DNA from 4 places in the Streptomyces sp. NPDC043726 genome. Region 4 is predicted to be linked to each of the others. Evidence: riboswitches for the same ligand, from Rfam matches in the RefSeq annotation. Region 4 holds a riboswitch; each other region holds the start of a gene.
What was found. Region 4 has a riboswitch for cobalamin ahead of AC068Z_RS34845 (ABC transporter substrate-binding protein). Riboswitches for the same ligand answer to the same signal wherever they lie in the genome.
Positions count from the first base shown of each region.

Region 1: linked by a shared signal. The riboswitch ahead of AC068Z_RS37525 (cobalamin biosynthesis protein) and the one ahead of AC068Z_RS34845 (ABC transporter substrate-binding protein) in region 4 are both predicted to bind cobalamin.
Region 2: linked by a shared signal. The riboswitch ahead of AC068Z_RS36195 (ABC transporter substrate-binding protein) and the one ahead of AC068Z_RS34845 (ABC transporter substrate-binding protein) in region 4 are both predicted to bind cobalamin.
Region 3: linked by a shared signal. The riboswitch ahead of AC068Z_RS00980 (ribonucleoside-diphosphate reductase subunit alpha) and the one ahead of AC068Z_RS34845 (ABC transporter substrate-binding protein) in region 4 are both predicted to bind cobalamin.

Region 1 is NZ_JBWKCI010000018.1:63,561-68,012, reverse strand. Features, by position in the region: gene cobN (cobaltochelatase subunit CobN) at 1-396, opposite strand, end outside; gene AC068Z_RS37530 (cobyric acid synthase) at 393-1,904, opposite strand; gene AC068Z_RS37525 (cobalamin biosynthesis protein) at 1,901-2,842, opposite strand; cobalamin riboswitch at 2,944-3,083, opposite strand; gene AC068Z_RS37520 (hypothetical protein) at 3,277-3,498, opposite strand; gene AC068Z_RS37515 (inorganic phosphate transporter) at 3,533-4,452, opposite strand, start outside.
Region 2 is NZ_JBWKCI010000016.1:112,866-117,317, forward strand. Features, by position in the region: gene AC068Z_RS36185 (ABC transporter ATP-binding protein) at 1-760, opposite strand, end outside; gene AC068Z_RS36190 (FecCD family ABC transporter permease) at 790-1,806, opposite strand; gene AC068Z_RS36195 (ABC transporter substrate-binding protein) at 1,803-2,822, opposite strand; cobalamin riboswitch at 2,908-3,067, opposite strand; gene AC068Z_RS36200 (CoA-binding protein) at 3,160-3,567, shown strand; gene AC068Z_RS36205 (formylglycine-generating enzyme family protein) at 3,644-4,452, shown strand, end outside.
Region 3 is NZ_JBWKCI010000001.1:207,769-212,220, forward strand. Features, by position in the region: gene AC068Z_RS00965 (DUF3311 domain-containing protein) at 13-270, shown strand; gene mctP (monocarboxylate uptake permease MctP) at 267-1,862, shown strand; gene AC068Z_RS00975 (GNAT family N-acetyltransferase) at 1,936-2,442, shown strand; cobalamin riboswitch at 2,497-2,621, shown strand; gene AC068Z_RS00980 (ribonucleoside-diphosphate reductase subunit alpha) at 2,744-4,452, shown strand, end outside.
Region 4 is NZ_JBWKCI010000015.1:35,357-39,808, reverse strand. Features, by position in the region: gene metE (5-methyltetrahydropteroyltriglutamate--homocysteine S-methyltransferase) at 1-1,063, shown strand, start outside; gene AC068Z_RS34855 ((2Fe-2S)-binding protein) at 1,123-1,812, opposite strand; partial or broken gene AC068Z_RS34850 ((2Fe-2S) ferredoxin domain-containing protein) at 1,865-2,083, opposite strand; cobalamin riboswitch at 2,128-2,306, opposite strand; cobalamin riboswitch at 2,401-2,581, shown strand; gene AC068Z_RS34845 (ABC transporter substrate-binding protein) at 2,611-3,657, shown strand; gene AC068Z_RS34840 (FecCD family ABC transporter permease) at 3,654-4,452, shown strand, end outside.

The DNA of each region.
Region 1 (4,452 bases), on a different contig from region 4:
GACGAACCCCTCGCCCGTGAGCAGCACGGTGTCGGAGAGGAAGCGGGCGAGTTCGGTGAGGTTGGCGGGGCCGCCCTCGACGAGGTACCGCAGCGCCTCGGCGACGACACCGGCGGGTACCGACGACTCGGCCATCAACTCCGCGTCCGGGACGGCCTCTCCGCCCAGCAGCACGGTCGGGATGCCGGAGGCCTTCAGCGTGGCGAGCCCGTCCTCCCAGGCGCGCTTGCCGCCGAGCAGCCGTACGACGGCGATGTCCGCGCCATCGAGGAGGCCGGGGAGCTCCTCCGCGACGTCCACCCGGGTCGGATTGCCGATCCGGTAGGAGGCACCGGACGCCGCCCTGGCCGCCAGCAGATCCGTGTCGGCGGTCGACAACAACAACACTGTGCTCATGCGGGCGCTCCCGGTGGAATGAAAGGCAGTCCTTGCGGCGCGCCCGACTCGATGAGCCGCCGGAGCGCGTCGGTGTCCGCGTGCTGTTCGATCAGATCGCCGAGCACATCGAGCTGCTCCTCGCGCAGCGCGGCGAACGAGGTGTCGGCGGCCGGCACGAAACGGCGGCCCGCGGCGGCCGCCACCTCGCGCAGGAAGGCACGGCGGAAACCGTCCGACTCCAGTGAGCCGTGCCAGTGGGTGCCCCAGGTCTGCCCGACCCGGCAGCCGTCCAGGAAGGGTTCACCGCCGTGCACGGAGGCGACCCCGTGGTGGATCTCGTACCCCTCGACCCGCTCGCCGAGGGCCTCGCCGACGGGCCGGGTGAGGGTCTTCTCGCGCGCGAACCGCACGCGGACGGGCAGGATCCCGAGTCCGGGGACATGACCGCGACGGCTCTCGACGTCGTCCTCGATGTGCTCGCCGAGGAGTTGGAAGCCACCGCAGACGCCGAGGACGGGCCGCTCCTCGGCGGCTCGTCGCACGATCGCCTCCGCGAGCCCCCGCTCCCGCAGCCACTCCAGCGCGCGGACCGTGCCCCGGGTCCCGGGGACGACGACGAGATCCGCGTCGGCCAGTTCCTCCGGCCGGTCCACGAACCGCACGACGACACCCGGCTCGGCGGCGAGGGCGTCGACGTCGGTGAAGTTGGACATGAGCGGCACGGCACAGACGGCGACGCGCAGCACGTCCTCGCCGACGGGGGAGGAGACCTGGGACTCCCGGACGGCTCCCCGCAGCGACACCCGCAGGCCGTCCTCCTCGTCGATGCCGAGCCCGTGCCGGAAGGGCAGGACGCCGTAGGTCCGCCGCCCGGTGAGGCCGTGCAGCATGTCCAGGCCCGGCTCCAGCAGCGAGACGTCACCGCGGAACTTGTTGACGAGGAACCCGGCGACGAGCCGCTGGTCCTCGGGCGAGAGCAGCGCGACCGTGCCGAAGAAGGAGGCGAAGACACCCCCGCGGTCGATGTCGCCGACCACGACCACGGGCAGCCCGGCGTTCCGGGCGATCCCCATGTTCACGATGTCGGTCCGCCGCAGATTGATCTCGGCGGGCGAACCGGCCCCCTCACAGATCACCGCGTCATACGTGCCCCGCAGTTCGGCCAGACAGTCGAGCACCGTCCCGAGGAGCTGCTGCTGCCGCCCCCCGTGGTACCCGCGCGCGCTCAACTCGCCCACCGGCTTGCCCATGAGCACCACCTGGCTGCTCTGCTCACCACCGGGCTTGAGCAGCACCGGGTTCATCAGCGCGGTCGGCTCGACGCGGCAGGCCTGGGCCTGCATGGCCTGGGCCCGCCCGATCTCGGCGCCCTCGCGGGTGACGAAGGAGTTGAGCGACATGTTCTGCGCCTTGAAGGGAGCCACCTTGACCCCCTGCCGCACCAGCCACCGGCAGATACCGGCGGTGACGACGCTCTTCCCGGCATCGGAGGTGGTCCCGGCGACGAGCAGCCCACCGCCCGTCATGACGTACGCCCCTTCACGACCCGGCGCGCGACGACGCTGACGCCGAGCGCCAGCCAGCCGACCCGCCGCGACAGCCGTACGGCCCGTTCGATGTCCCCGACTTCCACTGCCCGCCCCTCCCCGTTGAGTACCGGTCGATGTTCGACGCGTCCGCCGTACGACAGAGTCCCGCCGAGCCGGACGCCCAGCGCCCCCGCGAACGAGGCCTCCACGGGCCCGGCGTTGGGGCTCGGGTGCTTCTCGGCGTCGGCGCGCCAGGCGCGTACCGCACCCTGGGGATTCCCCCCGGCGACGGCGGCGAGTACGGCGGTCAGCCGCGCCCCCGGCCACCCGGCGACGTCGTCGAGGCGGGCCGAAGCCCACCCGTAGCGCCGGTAGCGGGGCGACTTGTGGCCGACCATGGCGTCGAGGGTGTTCACGGCCCGGAACCCGAAGAGTCCCGGCACCCCGCCGAGCGCGCCCCACACCAGCGCGCCGACCACGGCGTCGGAGGTGTTCTCGGCGACGGACTCCACGACGGCCCGGGCGATCCCGTCGGCGTCGAGCGCCTGCGGATCGCGCCCGCACAGATGCGGCAGCCGTGCCCGCGCGGCCTCCACGTCCCGTGCTTCGAGCGCGCGCCCGATGCTCCGGGCCTCACGGGCGAGCGAAGTCCCCCCGACGACTGCCCAGGTGGCGAGGCCGGTGAGGACGACGGACGCGGCGGGGGAGTGTCGTACCGCACGAGAGGTGAGAGCGCCGACGGCGACGGCGCCACCGGCGCACACGGCGGTGTGCAACGCGCCCCGCCCCCGGTCGTCCCGCCACAGCACCCGCTCCACGGCACCCGCGGCCCGTCCGAACGCGGCGACCGGATGCCCACGGCGCGGATCGCCGAGGAGCAGGTCACCCAGGAGGCCGGCGGCGGCGCCGTACGCGAAGACGCGATCGGCCCGCATCGGCTCAGCCGGTCGCGGAGTCGGAAAGGGGTCTGGCGCTGGGTGTCAACAGGCAGGCGAGCATCGCGACATGTCCTCACTCAGGGTGTCCACGCCCTGGTTCGACTAGACCGGCGGTGAGAGTTCCTGGCTCCCGGGGCTACCTACCCCGGTGACAGTGGCGGGACCGCGCCGGACTCGCACCGGCTTCCTCTCCTGCCGCCGTAATTGGCTCCGGCAGTCCACCACGGCCCCGGAACGGCCGTCAACTCGCTGTTGACCTGCGAGGGAAGAGTGTGCTGAGGCCCACATCGGGCCCCGTGGGACGGGGTGGGAACAGCGCCGCCCGGGGCGTCGGGAAGACCCACCCGCCCGCATACGACAACGCGCCCCGCCCGTCGCCCGGCAGGGGCGATCGGACAGAGCGCGCGTCTGGGTGTCTTGGCGGGGAGCCGTCAGGCCACGATCAGGTAGATGCCGTAGCCCACGGCCGCGGCGCAGGCCGCGAAGCAGGCGTACGCACCCGTGAGCGCGACCGTCGCGGTGCCGCCCTGCTCCGCCGCTCGTTCGCGGCGGGCGAGGCCGGTGATGCCGAGGGTGAAGAGGGCCACGAGGGCCACGGTGACCACGAGGCTGACGCCGAAGACGGAGCCGAGGGCCGCCCAGTCGATCTTCATGATGCTGATTCCTTCAGAGAGCCGGGTGGGCGGGTCAGACGGTGGCCTGCGACGGGGCCGGTTCGCCGGCCGGGGCCGGGATCGTCGCCGTGAGGTCTTCGGTCACCGTGCCCGCCGGGGGCGGGGTGACCGCGGCCATGGCCGTCGTGACGACGCCGGCCGGCTCCTCGGCGGTCTCGTTGACGTTCGTGTGGTCGACGACCTCACGACGCGAGATCTTCCAGATCGCCGCGCTGGAGGCGACCAGGAAGACCGCCACGAGGCCGGTGCCCCAGCTGCCGAAGCCGGTGACCCACTCGGCGACCGCGGCGACCAGCGCCGCCGCCGGCAGCGTCAGGCCCCACGCGACGAACATCCGCGTCGCCGTCGACCAGCGCACCACGCCGCCCTTGCGGCCCAGCCCCGCGCCCATCACCGAGCCGGAGACGGAGTGCGTGGTGGAGAGCGAGAAGCCGAGGTGGGAGGAGGCCAGGATGACCGTCGCGGCGCTGGTCTGCGCGGCGAAGCCCTGCTGCGGCTGGAGGTCGGTCAGGCCCTTGCCCATCGTGCGGATGATCCGCCAGCCGCCCAGGTAGGTGCCGAGCGCGATGGCGATGCCCGCGGAGAGGATGACCCACATCGGCGGGTCGGAGTCGGGGGCGAGGGTGCCGCCGGCGACCAGGGCGAGGGTGATGATGCCCATGGTCTTCTGCGCGTCGTTGGTGCCGTGGGCCAGCGAGACCAGGCCGGCCGAGGCGATCTGCCCGGCGCGGTAGCCCTTCTCGGAGGACTTGCTGCCCTCGGCCTTCTTGCCCAGGGAGTACATCAGCTTCGTCGCGAGCAGCGCCGCGATGCCCGCGACCAGCGGGGCGGCGACGGCCGGGATCAGCACCTTGGTGACGAGGACGTCGCCGTGGACCGCGCCCACGCCCGCCGAGGCGATGGTCGCGCCGATCAGACCGCCCATGAGGGCGT
Region 2 (4,452 bases), on a different contig from region 4:
CCTCCCGGCTCACGGCGGCGCGGACGCCGTAGACCTCGGCGATCAGCTCCTCGGTCAGCACGTCACCGGGGGTCCCTGCCGCCACCGCGCGCCCCGCCCGCAGGACGACGACCTCGTCGCAGTACATCGCGGCGAGATTGAGGTCGTGCAGGGCGATCACGGCCGTCAGCGGGAGGCCGGTGACGAGGGTGAGCAGATCGAGCTGGTGGTGGATGTCGAGGTGGTTGGTGGGCTCGTCGAGGAGCAGTTCGCGGGGTTCCTGGGCGAGCGCGCGGGCGATCTGCACCCGTTGGCGTTCCCCGCCGGAGAGGGTGTGCCAGGACTGGTCGGCGTGGCCGGTGAGGCCGGTGCGGTCCAGGGCGGCCCGCACGGCCCGTTCGTCCCGCGCGGAGGCGGGCGCCCAGGCCCGTCGGTGCGGCAGGCGGCCGAGTCGTACGACGTCCAGGACCGTCAGTTCGACCTGCGTGTCCGCCTGTTGCTCGACCACGGCGAGGCGGCGGGCGATCTCCCGGCGGGGCCGGCCCGTGAGCGGATCGCCGTCGAGGGTGACGACACCGGCCGAGGGCGCGAGCACTCCGGCCAGCAGCCGCAGCAGCGTGGACTTGCCGGAGCCGTTGGGCCCGAGGAGGCCTACGGTGGTGCCGGGGGCGGGCGCCAGAGTGACCCCGTCCAGGATGAGCCGACCGTCGGCCCGGCGGCTCACCCGGTCCGCGCAAAGGCCAGCCGCCCCCTTGTCCGTCAGGTCCGAACGCCCGCTCATCGCACCCTCCGTCCGGTCAAGGCGCCCGCTCATCGCACCTTCCCCGTCCGATACAGCACCGCCACGAACGCCGGAACCCCGATCAGCGAGGTCACGACACCCACGGGCACCTCCTGGGGATCGAGGACGGTACGGGCCAGCGTGTCGACCCACACCAGGAACACCGCGCCCACCAGCGCGGTCAGCGGCAGCAGCCGGGTGTGGCCGGGGCCGGCCAGCGCGCGGGCCGCGTGGGGCAGGACCAGGCCGACGAAGCCGATGGCCCCCGCCGAGCTGACCAGAGCGGCCGTGAGCAGGGCCGTGACGCACAGCAGGACCAGCCGGGTGCGGGCGACCGACACCCCCAGGGATGCCGCGGCGTCCTGTCCGAAGGCGAAGGCGTCGAGCGTGCGGGCGTACGACAGACAGACCACGAGCGCCACGGCGAGGACGGCCCCGCACAGCCAGACGTCGGTCCACCCCGCGCCCGCGAGCGAGCCGAGGAGCCAGAACAGCACCCCGCGCGTGGTCTCGGCGTCGGCCGAGGTCATCACCACGAAAGAGGTGAGCGCGGAGAAGAGCTGCATGGCCGCGACCCCCGCCAGGACGACCCGGTCGGTCGTGCCGCCCAGGGTGTGGCTGAGCAGCAGCACCAGCGCGAAGGAGACCAGCGCGCCCACGAACGCCCCCGCGGAGACCGGGACCGCGCCCCCGCCCACACCGAGGACGACCACCACGACCGCCCCGGTCGAGGCGCCGGAGGACACGCCGAGCACGAAGGGATCCGCGAGCGGGTTGCGCAGCAACGACTGCATCACCGCCCCGCACACGGCGAGCCCGGCGCCGCACACCGCCGCGAGGAGGGTGCGCGGCAGCCGGAGCTGCCAGACGATGCCGTCGCGGATCGGCGTCAACCGCGAGCTGCCGAGGCCGAGATGGGACAGAACCGTGGACCAGACGTCTGCGACCCGGATGTCGGCGGGCCCGATGGTGATCGCCACGGCCAAGGAGCAGCACAGCACGACGAACCCGGCCCCGCCGAGCAGCAGCGTTCGCCGGAGGCTCACTTGGCGAGCCCGAACTCGCGCAGCGCTGCGGCGACCTGCTCCACGCCCTCCACCGTGCGGATCGTCGGGTTCATGGCCTGGCCGCTGAGCAGGACGTACCGCTTGTGCTTGACGGCGTCCATGGTCCTGGTGACGGGGTTGGACTCCAGGAAGGCGATCTTCTTGGCGGCCGACTCGGCCGTCTGCGACTTGCGGGTCAGATCGCCGATGACCAGGACGTCGGGATCGCGGTCCGCGACGGTCTCCCAGTTGATCTGGGGCCATTCGTCGTGGGTGTCGTCGAAGACGTTCCGCGCCCCGAGGGCGCGGGTGATGATGCCGGGGGCACCGCAACAACCCGCCATGTAGGGCGACTCGGCGTTGGCGAACCAGTACAGGAGGGTGACGTCGGAGGCGTCGACGCCCGAAGTGGCCTTCGCCATCCGCTTCTCCAGCGAGGCGACCAGTTCCTCGCCCCGCCGCTGCACGCCGAACACGGCGGCCAGGTCGCGGACTTCGCCGTAGACGTCCTCGATGGCCAGCGGGGTGGTCCGTACCCCGTCGCCGCCCGCGGAGTTGTCCTTGCCGACGCAGTCGGACGGGGAGACGTAGGTCGGCACGCCGAGCTTCTCGAACTGCTCGCGGCCGGCGACGCCGCCCTTGCCGAGGGTGGAGACGAAGGAGGCGGAGACGAAGTCGGGCTCGGCCGCCAGGACACGTTCGTAGGAGGGGTTGTTCTCGGCGATGCGCGGGACGTCGGCATTGGCCTTCTCCAGGCCCTTCATCACCGGGTCGGTCCAGGTCGCCGTCCCCGCGAGGCGGTCGGCGAGGCCGAGGGAGAGCAGGATCTCGGTGCTGCCCTGGTTCAGGGAGACGGCGTGCCGGGGCGGGTGCGCGACGCGTACGGCGTGGCCGCAGTTGTCGAGGGTGACGGCGGCTTTGGCGTCGTCGGCCGGGGTGTTGTCCGCGCAGCCGGTCAGGAGCAGTCCGGCGGCCGTGAGCAGGGCGGCGGGGCGGGTGAGACGTGCGATGGGCACGGGTGCGGTTCCTCAGTCGTCGAGGGCTCGAACGCGGAGCCCGTCCGTACGGTGCTCCCCCGCCGTCCGTTCGACCGCGGGGGCCGCCAGCAGGTCTTCGGACTCGGGGTCGTCCGGTCGGGGCGCCTTCCCAGACGGCTGTCACACCGTCCAGTGGCCGAGGCCCCGCCCGTCACCCTCACCGCTGCGCGTCAGCTCCGGATTCGCACCGGATTCCCTGACCCATGAGCATGGGTTCGACTGGCCTCGGCAAGCTACCACGCGAGGCCCGGGAATCTCCGGGCGCCCTTGGCCGTTGAGCTGGGCAAGGCATGGCACGAGGTCGAGGAGGCCCCTGGTGTACGGCGACGAAGCGACGATCCGCAAGATCCTCACCGAGCTCGGCGACACCTGGGCCGTGGTGGGTCTGTCGTCGAACCAGAGGCGCGCGGCCTACGGCGTCGCCCAGGTGCTCCAGCGCTACGGCAAGCGTGTGGTGCCGGTGCACCCCAAGGCGGAGACCGTGCACGGCGAGCAGGGCTACGCCTCCCTCGCGGACATCCCCTTCGACGTGGACGTCGTCGATGTCTTCGTCAACAGCGAGCTGGCCGGGCCGGTCGCGGACGAGGCCGTCGCCAAGGGCGCCAAGGCGGTCTGGTTCCAGCTCGACGTGATCGACGAGGCCGCCTACGACCGGACGCGGGCGGCCGGCCTGGACATGGTCATGGACCGCTGCCCGGCCATCGAGATCCCGCTGCTGCGGTGACGCACGGCGAGATGGCGTACAGCGACATGGCGTAGACAGGGGTGCACAGCCGTCACCCGTCCGCGAGGAAGAACCGATGCCCGAGCCCCAGTCGCCCGCCCGCTGCTGCATGCCCTCGTCCGGGACCGGCTCGGCCGGGCGGCAGCCCGTCGCCCTGGGTTCCCGGGCGCCGGTCGCCACGGGCACCCTCTCCACTGACGGCATGGTCCTGCTCCCCGGCGGCGAGTTCCTCATGGGGGCGGAGGACAGCGAGGGGTTCCCGGACGACGGCGAGGGCCCGGTACGACCCGTGCGGCTGAGCTCCTTCCGCATGGACACCCGCGCGGTGACCAACGACGCCTTCGCCGCGTTCGTCGCCGACACCGGCCATCTCACCGACGCCGAGCGCCTGGACTGGTCGTACGTCTTCGCCGGGTTCCTGCCCGCCGCCCTGCGCCGGGGCGCCCCGCGGCCCGAGCGGACGCCCTGGTGGTGCGCGGTCGCGGGTGCGGCCTGGGACCGGCCGGAGGGCCCGGGCAGCGATCTCGCCGGACGCGGTGACCACCCGGTGGTCCATGTGTCCTGGTACGACGCCGCCGCCTACGCGGCCTGGGCGGGCAAGCGGCTGCCGACGGAGGCCGAGTGGGAGTACGCGGCCCGTGGCGGCCTGGAGCGGAAGCGCTACCCCTGGGGCGACGACCTCGACCCCGACGGCACCTACCGCTGCAACATCTGGCGCGGCACCTTCCCCACCAAGAACACCGCCGCCGACGGCTACCGGGGCACCGCCCCCGTGGACGCCTTCGAGCCCAACGGGTACGGGCTCCACAACATGGCGGGCAATGTGTGGGAGTGGTGCGCGGACTGGTGGTCCACGGACCATCGGCGGGCCGTCGACCCCACCGG
Region 3 (4,452 bases), on a different contig from region 4:
CGGAGCCGTCGGATGTCAGATGCCCCAGAGGTGCGCAGAGAACCGGTGGTGACGCCCGTTCGGGTCGTCATCGCCCTCTGCCTGTTCGCGCCCTTCGTGGCGATGTTGTGGGTGGGGTCGTACGCGAAGGCCGACCCGGCCTTCATCGGCATCCCTTTCTTCTACTGGTACCAGATGGCCTGGGTGCTCCTGTCGACCGTGCTGACGATGGTCGCGTACAAGCTGTGGCAGCGTGACCAGCGCGCCCGCAAGACGGAGGGCGCCAAGTGAACGACGGCGTGAACGGCGTCGCACTCGCCGTCTTCATCTTCTTCTTCCTGGCCGTCACGGTCATGGGCTTCCTGGCCGCGCGCTGGCGCAAGGCCGAGAACGAGCACAGCCTCGACGAATGGGGCCTGGGCGGACGGTCGTTCGGCACCTGGGTCACCTGGTTCCTGCTCGGCGGCGACCTCTACACGGCGTACACCTTCGTGGCGGTCCCGGCGGCGATCTACGCGGCCGGCGCGGCGGGCTTCTTCGCGGTGCCGTACACGATCCTCGTCTATCCGCTGATCTTCACCTTCCTGCCCCGGCTGTGGTCGGTCTCGCACAAGCACGGGTATGTGACGACCTCGGACTTCGTGCGCGGCCGGTTCGGCTCCAAGGGCCTTTCGCTGGCCGTCGCGGTGACCGGCATCCTGGCGACGATGCCGTACATCGCGCTGCAACTCGTCGGCATCCAGGCGGTGCTGGACGTGATGGGCGTCGGCGGCGGCGAGAACACCAACTGGTTCATCAAGGACCTGCCGCTGCTGATCGCCTTCGGTGTGCTGGCCGCGTACACCTACTCCTCGGGGCTGCGGGCCCCCGCGCTGATCGCCTTCGTCAAGGACACCCTGATCTACCTGGTGATCGCGGTGGCGATCATCTACATCCCGATCAAGCTGGGCGGGTTCGACGACATCTTCGCCGCGGCGAACGACAAGTTCACCAGCACCGGGGCGGGCGGTCTGGTCCCGGCGGAGGCCGGCCAGTGGACGTACGCCACGCTGGCGTTGGGCTCGGCGCTGGCCCTGTTCATGTACCCGCACTCGATCACGGCGACCCTCTCCTCCAGGAGCCGTGACGTGATCCGCCGCAACACCACGATCCTGCCGCTGTACTCCCTGATGCTCGGCCTGCTCGCGCTGCTGGGCTTCATGGCCATCGCGGCCGGGGTGAAGGTGGAGAACGGACAGCTGGCGATCCCGCAGCTGTTCGAGAACATGTTCCCGGACTGGTTCGCGGGCGTGGCCTTCGCGGCCATCGGCATCGGCGCGCTGGTGCCGGCGGCGATCATGTCGATCGCGGCGGCGAACCTCTTCACCCGCAACATCTACAAGGACTTCATCAAGCCGGACGCGACACCGGCCGAGGAGACCAAGGTCTCCAAGCTGGTGTCCCTGCTGGTGAAGGTGGGCGCGCTGGCCTTCGTCCTGACCATGGACAAGACGGTCGCCATCAACTTCCAGCTCCTCGGCGGCATCTGGATCCTGCAGACCTTCCCGGCGCTGGTCGGCGGCCTGTTCACGCGCTGGTTCCACCGCTGGGCGCTGCTGGCGGGCTGGGCGGTCGGCATGATCTACGGCACGGTTGCGGCGTACGGCGTCGCCTCGCCGACGCAAGCGCACTTCGGCGGTTCGTCGAAGGAGATCCCCGGCATCGGGGAGATCGGGTACATCGGCCTCACGGCGTTCGTGCTGAACCTGGTCGTCACGGTGGTCCTGACCTTCGTCCTGAAGGCGGCGAAGGCCCCCGAGGGCATCGACGAGACCAGCCCCGAGGACTACACGGCGGACGCGGGCGACCCGGGCGTGCAGAAGGAGCTGTCGCCCCTTCATTGATACGGAGCCGTTCCGCAGCGGGCCGCCGAAATTCAGGACTGTCGGCGGCCCGTTGTCGTACACACTCGATCACATGGACTTCCGGATCCGCGCGGCGGAACCCACCGAATACGACGAACTCGGCGAGATCACCGCCCAGGCCTACCTCCGGGACGGCCTGCTCACCTTCGGCGAAGCCGACTGGTACCTCGGCGAACTGAGAGACGTGGCCAAGCGGGCGGCCGCCGCGGACGTACTCGTCGCCGTGGAACAGGACCGCCTCCTCGGCGGAGTCACCTACGTCCCCTCCCCCGGCCCCATGGCCGACCTCGCCCGCCCCGGCGAGGCCGAGGTCCGCATGCTCGCCGTGGCTCACGAGGCCCGTGGCAGAGGCGTCGGACAGGCCCTCGTCCAGGCGTGCGTCGACCGCTCGAGCGCAGCGGGCGACCGCACCGGCGTCGTCCTGTCCACCCAGCCCCTGATGCACACCGCCCACCGCATCTACGAACGCCTCGGCTTCCGCCGCTCCCCGGAACGCGACTGGAACCCGATCTCGGACCACCCCGAGTTCACTCTCCTCACCTACGAGTTGACGCTCTGAAGTCGACGCGCGACACAACATCTGGGGGTGTCACCGCCGCCCGGCACAAGATGTATGCTCATGCTCGCTGTCGCCGCAGGGGAATCCGGTGTGAATCCGGAACTGTCCCGCAACGGTGTACTTGTGCACATCTGTGCACATGGTCCAGTCCGAGGACCTGCCGACAGTGCGCCCGGCCGTCCGGTCCGGGTGACTGACGTCCGGGCCTCGTGGAGTGGGCCGGTGGACGCGACGCCCCGTGCGCTCGTGAGCTGCCTCCTGCCCTCCGCAAGGCCCCGTGCCGAGCGAGGGAGAGCCCCACGTGACCATCGCGCCAGCCGATCCGGCTTCAGCCGTCCCGACCGTCGAGGACGCCCCGGGCACCGCCCTGCTGCGGACCCTGACCCAGCTGACCGCCGACCTCCCCGACGCCGACCCCGGCCGGGTCGCCGCCGCCGCGCTGCGCGGCCGGTCCGCGCGGGCCGACGAGGCGGAGCTGCGCGAGCTGGCCACCGAGGCCGCGGCCGGGCTCATCTCCGAGGACCCCGCCTACAGCAGACTGGCCGCCCGGCTGCTGACGGTCTCCATCGCCGCCGAGGCCGCCTCGCAGGGCGTCACGTCCTTCACCGAGTCCGTCGCGGTCGGGCACCGCGAGGGGCTCATCGCCGACCGGACCGCCGAGTTCGTCCGGATCCACGGCGCCCGGCTCGACGCGCTCATCGACACGGGCGCCGACGACCGCTTCGGCTACTTCGGTCTCCGTACCCTGCACAGCCGTTACCTGCTCCGGCACCCCCTCACCCGCAAGGTCGTCGAGACGCCGCAGCACTTCATGCTCCGCGTCGCCGCCGGTCTCGCCGAGGACGACACCACCAGGTCGGTGGACGAAGTCGCCGCGCTCTACGGGCTCATGAGCCGCCTCGACTACCTCCCCTCCTCCCCCACGCTCTTCAACTCCGGCACCCGGCACCCCCAGATGTCGTCCTGCTACCTCCTGGACTCGCCGCTGGACGAGCTGGACTCCATCTACGACCGCTACCACCAGGTCGCCCGGCTCTCCAAGCACGCCGGCGGCATCGGTCTGTCGTACTCCCGTATCCGCTCCCGGGGTTCGCTGATCCGCGGCACCAACGGGCACTCCAACGGCATCGTCCCGTTCCTCAAGACGCTCGACGCCTCGGTCGCCGCCGTGAACCAGGGCGGCCGGCGCAAGGGAGCCGCAGCGGTCTACCTGGAGACCTGGCACTCCGACATCGAGGAGTTCCTGGAGCTGCGCGACAACACCGGTGAGGACGCCCGGCGGACGCACAACCTGAACCTCGCGCACTGGATCCCGGACGAGTTCATGCGCCGGGTAAACGCCGACGAGCAGTGGAGCCTCTTCTCCCCGGCCGACGTGCCCGAGCTGGTCGACCTGTGGGGGGACGAGTTCGACGCCGCCTACCGCAAGGCCGAGGCGGCGGGGCTCGCGCGCAAGACCATCCCCGCCCGCGATCTGTACGGCCGGATGATGCGCACCCTCGCGCAGACCGGCAACGGCTGGATGACCTTCAAGGACGCCGCCAACCGCACCGCCAACCAGACGGCCCTGCCGGGCCATGTCGTGCACTCCTCCAACCTCTGCACGGAGATCCTGGAGGTCACCGACGACGGGGAGACGGCGGTCTGCAACCTGGGCTCGGTGAACCTCGGTTCGTTCGTGGCGGACGGTGACATCGACTGGGAGCGCCTGGACGAGACCGTCCGCACGGCCGTCACCTTCCTCGACCGGGTCGTCGACATCAACTTCTACCCGACCGAGCAGGCGGGCCGGTCCAACGCCAAGTGGCGGCCGGTGGGCCTCGGCGCGATGGGCCTGCAGGACGTCTTCTTCAAGCTGCGGCTGCCCTTCGACTCGCCGGAGGCCAAGGCGCTCTCCACCCGCATCGCCGAGCGCATCATGCTCGCCGCCTACGAGGCCTCCGCCGACCTCGCCGAGCGCGAGGGCCCGCTGCCGGCCTGGGAGAAGACCCGTACCGCCCGGGGCGTCCT
Region 4 (4,452 bases):
GCGCCGCGCCCAGCCGTACGCCGAACGCGCCGCCGCCCAGCGTGCCCACCTGGGCCTGCCGCTGCTGCCGACCACGACCATCGGCTCGTTCCCGCAGACCGGTGAACTGCGTTCGGCGCGCGCCGACTTGAGGGCGGGCCGGATCGACACGGCCGGCTACGAGGAGCGGGTCAGGGCCGAGATCCAGGAGGTCGTCGCCTTCCAGGAGAAGGCCGGCCTGGACGTCCTCGTGCACGGCGAGGCCGAACGCAACGACATGGTCCAGTACTTCGCCGAGCGGCTCACCGGCTACCTCGTCACGCAGCACGGCTGGGTCCAGTCCTACGGCACCCGCTACGTCCGCCCGCCGATCCTCGCCGGCGACATCTCCCGTCCCGAGGCGATGACGGTGCGCTGGACGACGTACGCCCAATCGCTCACGGACCGCCCGGTCAAGGGCATGCTCACCGGTCCGGTCACCATGCTCGCCTGGTCCTTCGTCCGCGACGACCAGCCGCTCGGTGAGACCGCCCGCCAGGTCGCCCTGGCCCTGCGTGACGAGGTCAACGACTTGGAGGCGGCTGGTACTTCGGTGATCCAGGTCGACGAGCCCGCCCTGCGCGAGACACTGCCGCTGCGCGCCGCCGACCGTGCCGCGTACCTGGCCTGGGCCACGGAGGCCTTCCGGCTCACCACCGCCGGCGTGCGGCCGAACACGCAGATCCACACCCATATGTGCTACGCCGAGTTCGGCGACATCGTGCAGGCCATCGACGATCTCGACGCGGACGTCATCAGCCTGGAGGCCGCCCGCTCCCACATGCAGGTGGCCCGCGAACTCGCCGCGCACGGCTACCCGCGCGAGGCCGGACCGGGCGTCTACGACATCCACTCGCCGCGCGTACCGAGCGCGGCGGAGGCGGCGGAGCTGCTGCGCATCGGCCTTGAGGCCATCCCGGCCGAACGGCTGTGGGTCAACCCCGACTGCGGCCTGAAGACCCGCGGCTGGCCCGAGACCCGCACCTCCCTGGAGAACCTGGTGACGGCGGCCCGAGCGGTCCGCGGGGAGCTGCCGACGACCTGACATCGACATCGCCCGGCCGGGAAGCGGGGTTCTTCGTTTCCCGGCCGAGCACTCCTCCGTCATCCGGCCAGCGCGCAGTCCCCGCACTTGGCTCCCGACGGCACCCGGTAATACAGGCAGCAACTGCGCCGCCGGAAGCCGAGGTTGGGCCCGGTGAGGTGTCCGGTGGCCGCGAGTCGGCCGGTGTTCAGCAAGGCGCCCACGAGGTCGGTGAGGGGCTCACGCAGATCCGGCCTGGCCGTCAGAACAGCACGAGCCGCCTCCACGAGCGCCGAGGCCGCGTTCCCGGCCAGGAGCCGGGGCGCCACCTTGACGCGGAGTCCTGCGGCCAGTCGATCCAGGTGCCTGCGGACGACCACCTCGTACAGCGCCTCGGCAAGACGCGGGCTACCGTCCGCGTACCGGCCGGTGGGGACGGCGATCCGCAACTCCGGTCCGCTGTGGGCGCGTTGCAGCCCGGTCAGGTCCGGAACGATGCCGTGCGCGACGGTGCAGGCCAGCACCGGTGACCACAGGCGCGCGGCGTGTCCGAGCTGCACGATGGAAGCGCCGACGCGCACTTCGCGGGTGTCGTAACGGTGAGCCGTGGCCGCCACCAGGTCGGCGGCGCCGCGGGCGTACGTGTCCTCGACCGGGTGCCATCCCTGGTCCGGGCCGCCGAGTTCGACCGCGAAGAAGGTGCCGAACCGCGCGACATCCGCGAGGGCTTCGGCGACGGCGGGGGCGGGCGCCTGCCGCAGTGGATTCACGTCAACTCCCGGAACAGCGGTGTCAGGTGGACGCGTTCAGACCGCGGGATCGGCCGGCGGCACGGCCCTCGGCGGAGGGCTGTGCGACGATCACGTTCGCCTGCTCGCACACGTCGAGGCAGTCGGTGATCCGGACCGGCGCGTCCTGGGCGAGGCGCGCGCTCTGCTCGCCGTGGTCGACACCCGTCACTTTCGGGCTGCCGCAGCAGCAGTCACGGCACACCACGACCCGGCACGGCACACGGCCGTCGTGCGAAGCCTCCATGGGCATCCCGACGAGCCCTCCTCCCTGGGGAAATCCGCCCCATTCACCTTGAGGAAGCGACCGCGTGAGTCTCCTGGCTCTCGGGTCAGTGCTCGTCCCGGCCTTCCCACCCGCCTCCGGGCAGTGGTCTGTTCGGGATCCGCTCGCCGATCACAGTGGCGGGACCGCGCCGGATTCACACCGGCTTCCTCGTTCCGCCGTCGCCTTGTCGTCCGCCATCATGACATCCGCTCGTACGGCACCACCACGGCGGACCCCGGCCACCGCCCCGGCCGGAAGGGGCGCACGCATCACACCCGCACGCCCTTTCGCTCCCGTCTCACAGGAACGTAATATCACCAGGTCATCGCCGCGACGGGAACCAGGAAGCCGGTGTGAGTCCGGCACGGTCCCGCCACTGTGACCGGGGAGTGCACCCCTCGACATGCCACTGCGCACCGCGTGGGAAGGCAGGGGGAACGTCGATCCGGGAGTCAGGACACTGCCCTGTCGCGGGCCCGTTTCCGAGGAGCGCGGACTCCAGGAGGCTTTACGTGTTCCAGTCGCTTTCCCCTGCCCAGTCGTCCTCCGCGGCGACCCACCGGCGTCGGCCGGTACGCGCCGCTGCGGCCGCCGTCGCCCTCACCGTGACCCTGCTCACCGCCGGCTGCGGCTCGTCCGGCGACGGCCCCGAGGACGCGAAGGCTTCGGCCTCCTCGATCGAGGGCTTCCCCGTCACCATCGACAACTGCGGTGTGAAGACGACCTACGACGAGCCGCCGTCGCGGGTGGTCACCATCCACCAGCACCCGGCCGAACTGCTGCTCGCTCTCGGCCTGAAGGACCGCATGGTGGGGACCGCCTTCCCCGACTCGGCCGTCCTGCCCGAGTTGAAGAAGGACTACGAGGCGATCCCCGAACTCTCGGAGCGGGAGCCGTCGTTCGAGACCGTCCTGGAAGCCGAACCCGATCTCGTCTACGGCGGCTACGGCAGCGCCTTCGACGAGAAGGAGGGCCGCTCCCGCACGGCCTTCGCCGACGCGGGCATCGACACCTACCTCAACCGCGAGTACTGCGGCAAGAAGCAGGTGACGATGGAGGACACCTACGACGAGATCCGCACCCTGGGCCGGATCTTCGGCGTCTCCGACCGGGCCGGCAGGCTCGTCGACGACCTCCAGGGCCGTATCGACAAGGCCGCCACCGCCGTCGAGGACGAGCCCGCGGCGTCCGTCTTCGTCTACGACAGCGGCGACAAGAGCGCCTTCACCGCCGGCGGCAAGAGCCTGGGCACCGAGCTGATCCGGCTGGCCGGCGGCAGGAACGTGTTCGCCGACCTGGACGACGTGTTCGGCGACGTCTCCTGGGAACAGGTCGTCGAACGCAAGCCCGAGGTCATCGCCATCTACGACTACGCCGGCTCCGGAAGCGTCGAGCAGAAGAAGAAGTTCCTGCTCGCCCAGCCCGCCCTCGCCGACGTACCCGCCGTGAAGAACAAGCGGTTCGTCGTCCTGCCGCTCACCGCCACCCTGGTCGGCATCCGCTCGGCGTACGCGGTCGAGGACCTCGCCCGTGGACTGCACCCGAAGAGCTTCCGGTGACCGGACCGGTCACGAAGGCGCCCGCCGGGCCGCGCCCCACCGACGAACAGAGCACCCGTCCCGGGGCCTTGGCCCTGACACTGACCGTCCTGACCGTGCTGCTCATGCTCTCCGGCACCGCGGGCCTCGCGATCGGCTCGGTGCGGGTGCCGCCCGTCCAGGTGTGGGGCATCGTCACCCAGGCGCTCGGCGCCGACTGGGGGACATCCGACTGGTCACGGGCGCGCGAGACCATCGTGCTGGACGTCCGGGCGCCCCGCGTGCTGCTCGGCGCGGTGACCGGCGCCGGGCTCGCGGTCGTGGGCACCGCGCTGCAGGCGCTGGTGCGCAACCCGCTCGCCGAGCCCTACTTGCTGGGTGTCTCCTCCGGCGCGTCGCTCGGCGCGGTGTCGGTGATCGTGTTCGGGGTGAGCGTGCTGGGACCGGTGTCGCTGTCCGCCGCGGCCTTCGCGGGCGCCCTGGGCGCGCTGCTGCTCGTCTACGCCACCGCCCGCACCGGCGGCCGGATCACCTCCGCCCGCCTGGTGCTCTCCGGCGTGGCGATCGCGTCGGTGCTCACCGCGGTGCTGGATCTGCTGCTGCTCACCACCGACCGGGGCAACGAGGCCCGCGCCGTGCTGGCCTGGACCCTCGGCGGCCTCGGTGGCGTCAACTGGGGCACGCTGTGGCTGCCGAGCCTGGCCATGGTGCTGGGCATCGGCGGACTGCTCGTCCAGGCCCGCAATCTGAACCTGCTGCTGGCCGGCGAGGAGGCCGCCACCACCATGGGGCTCGACGTGGCCCGCTTCCGCGCCC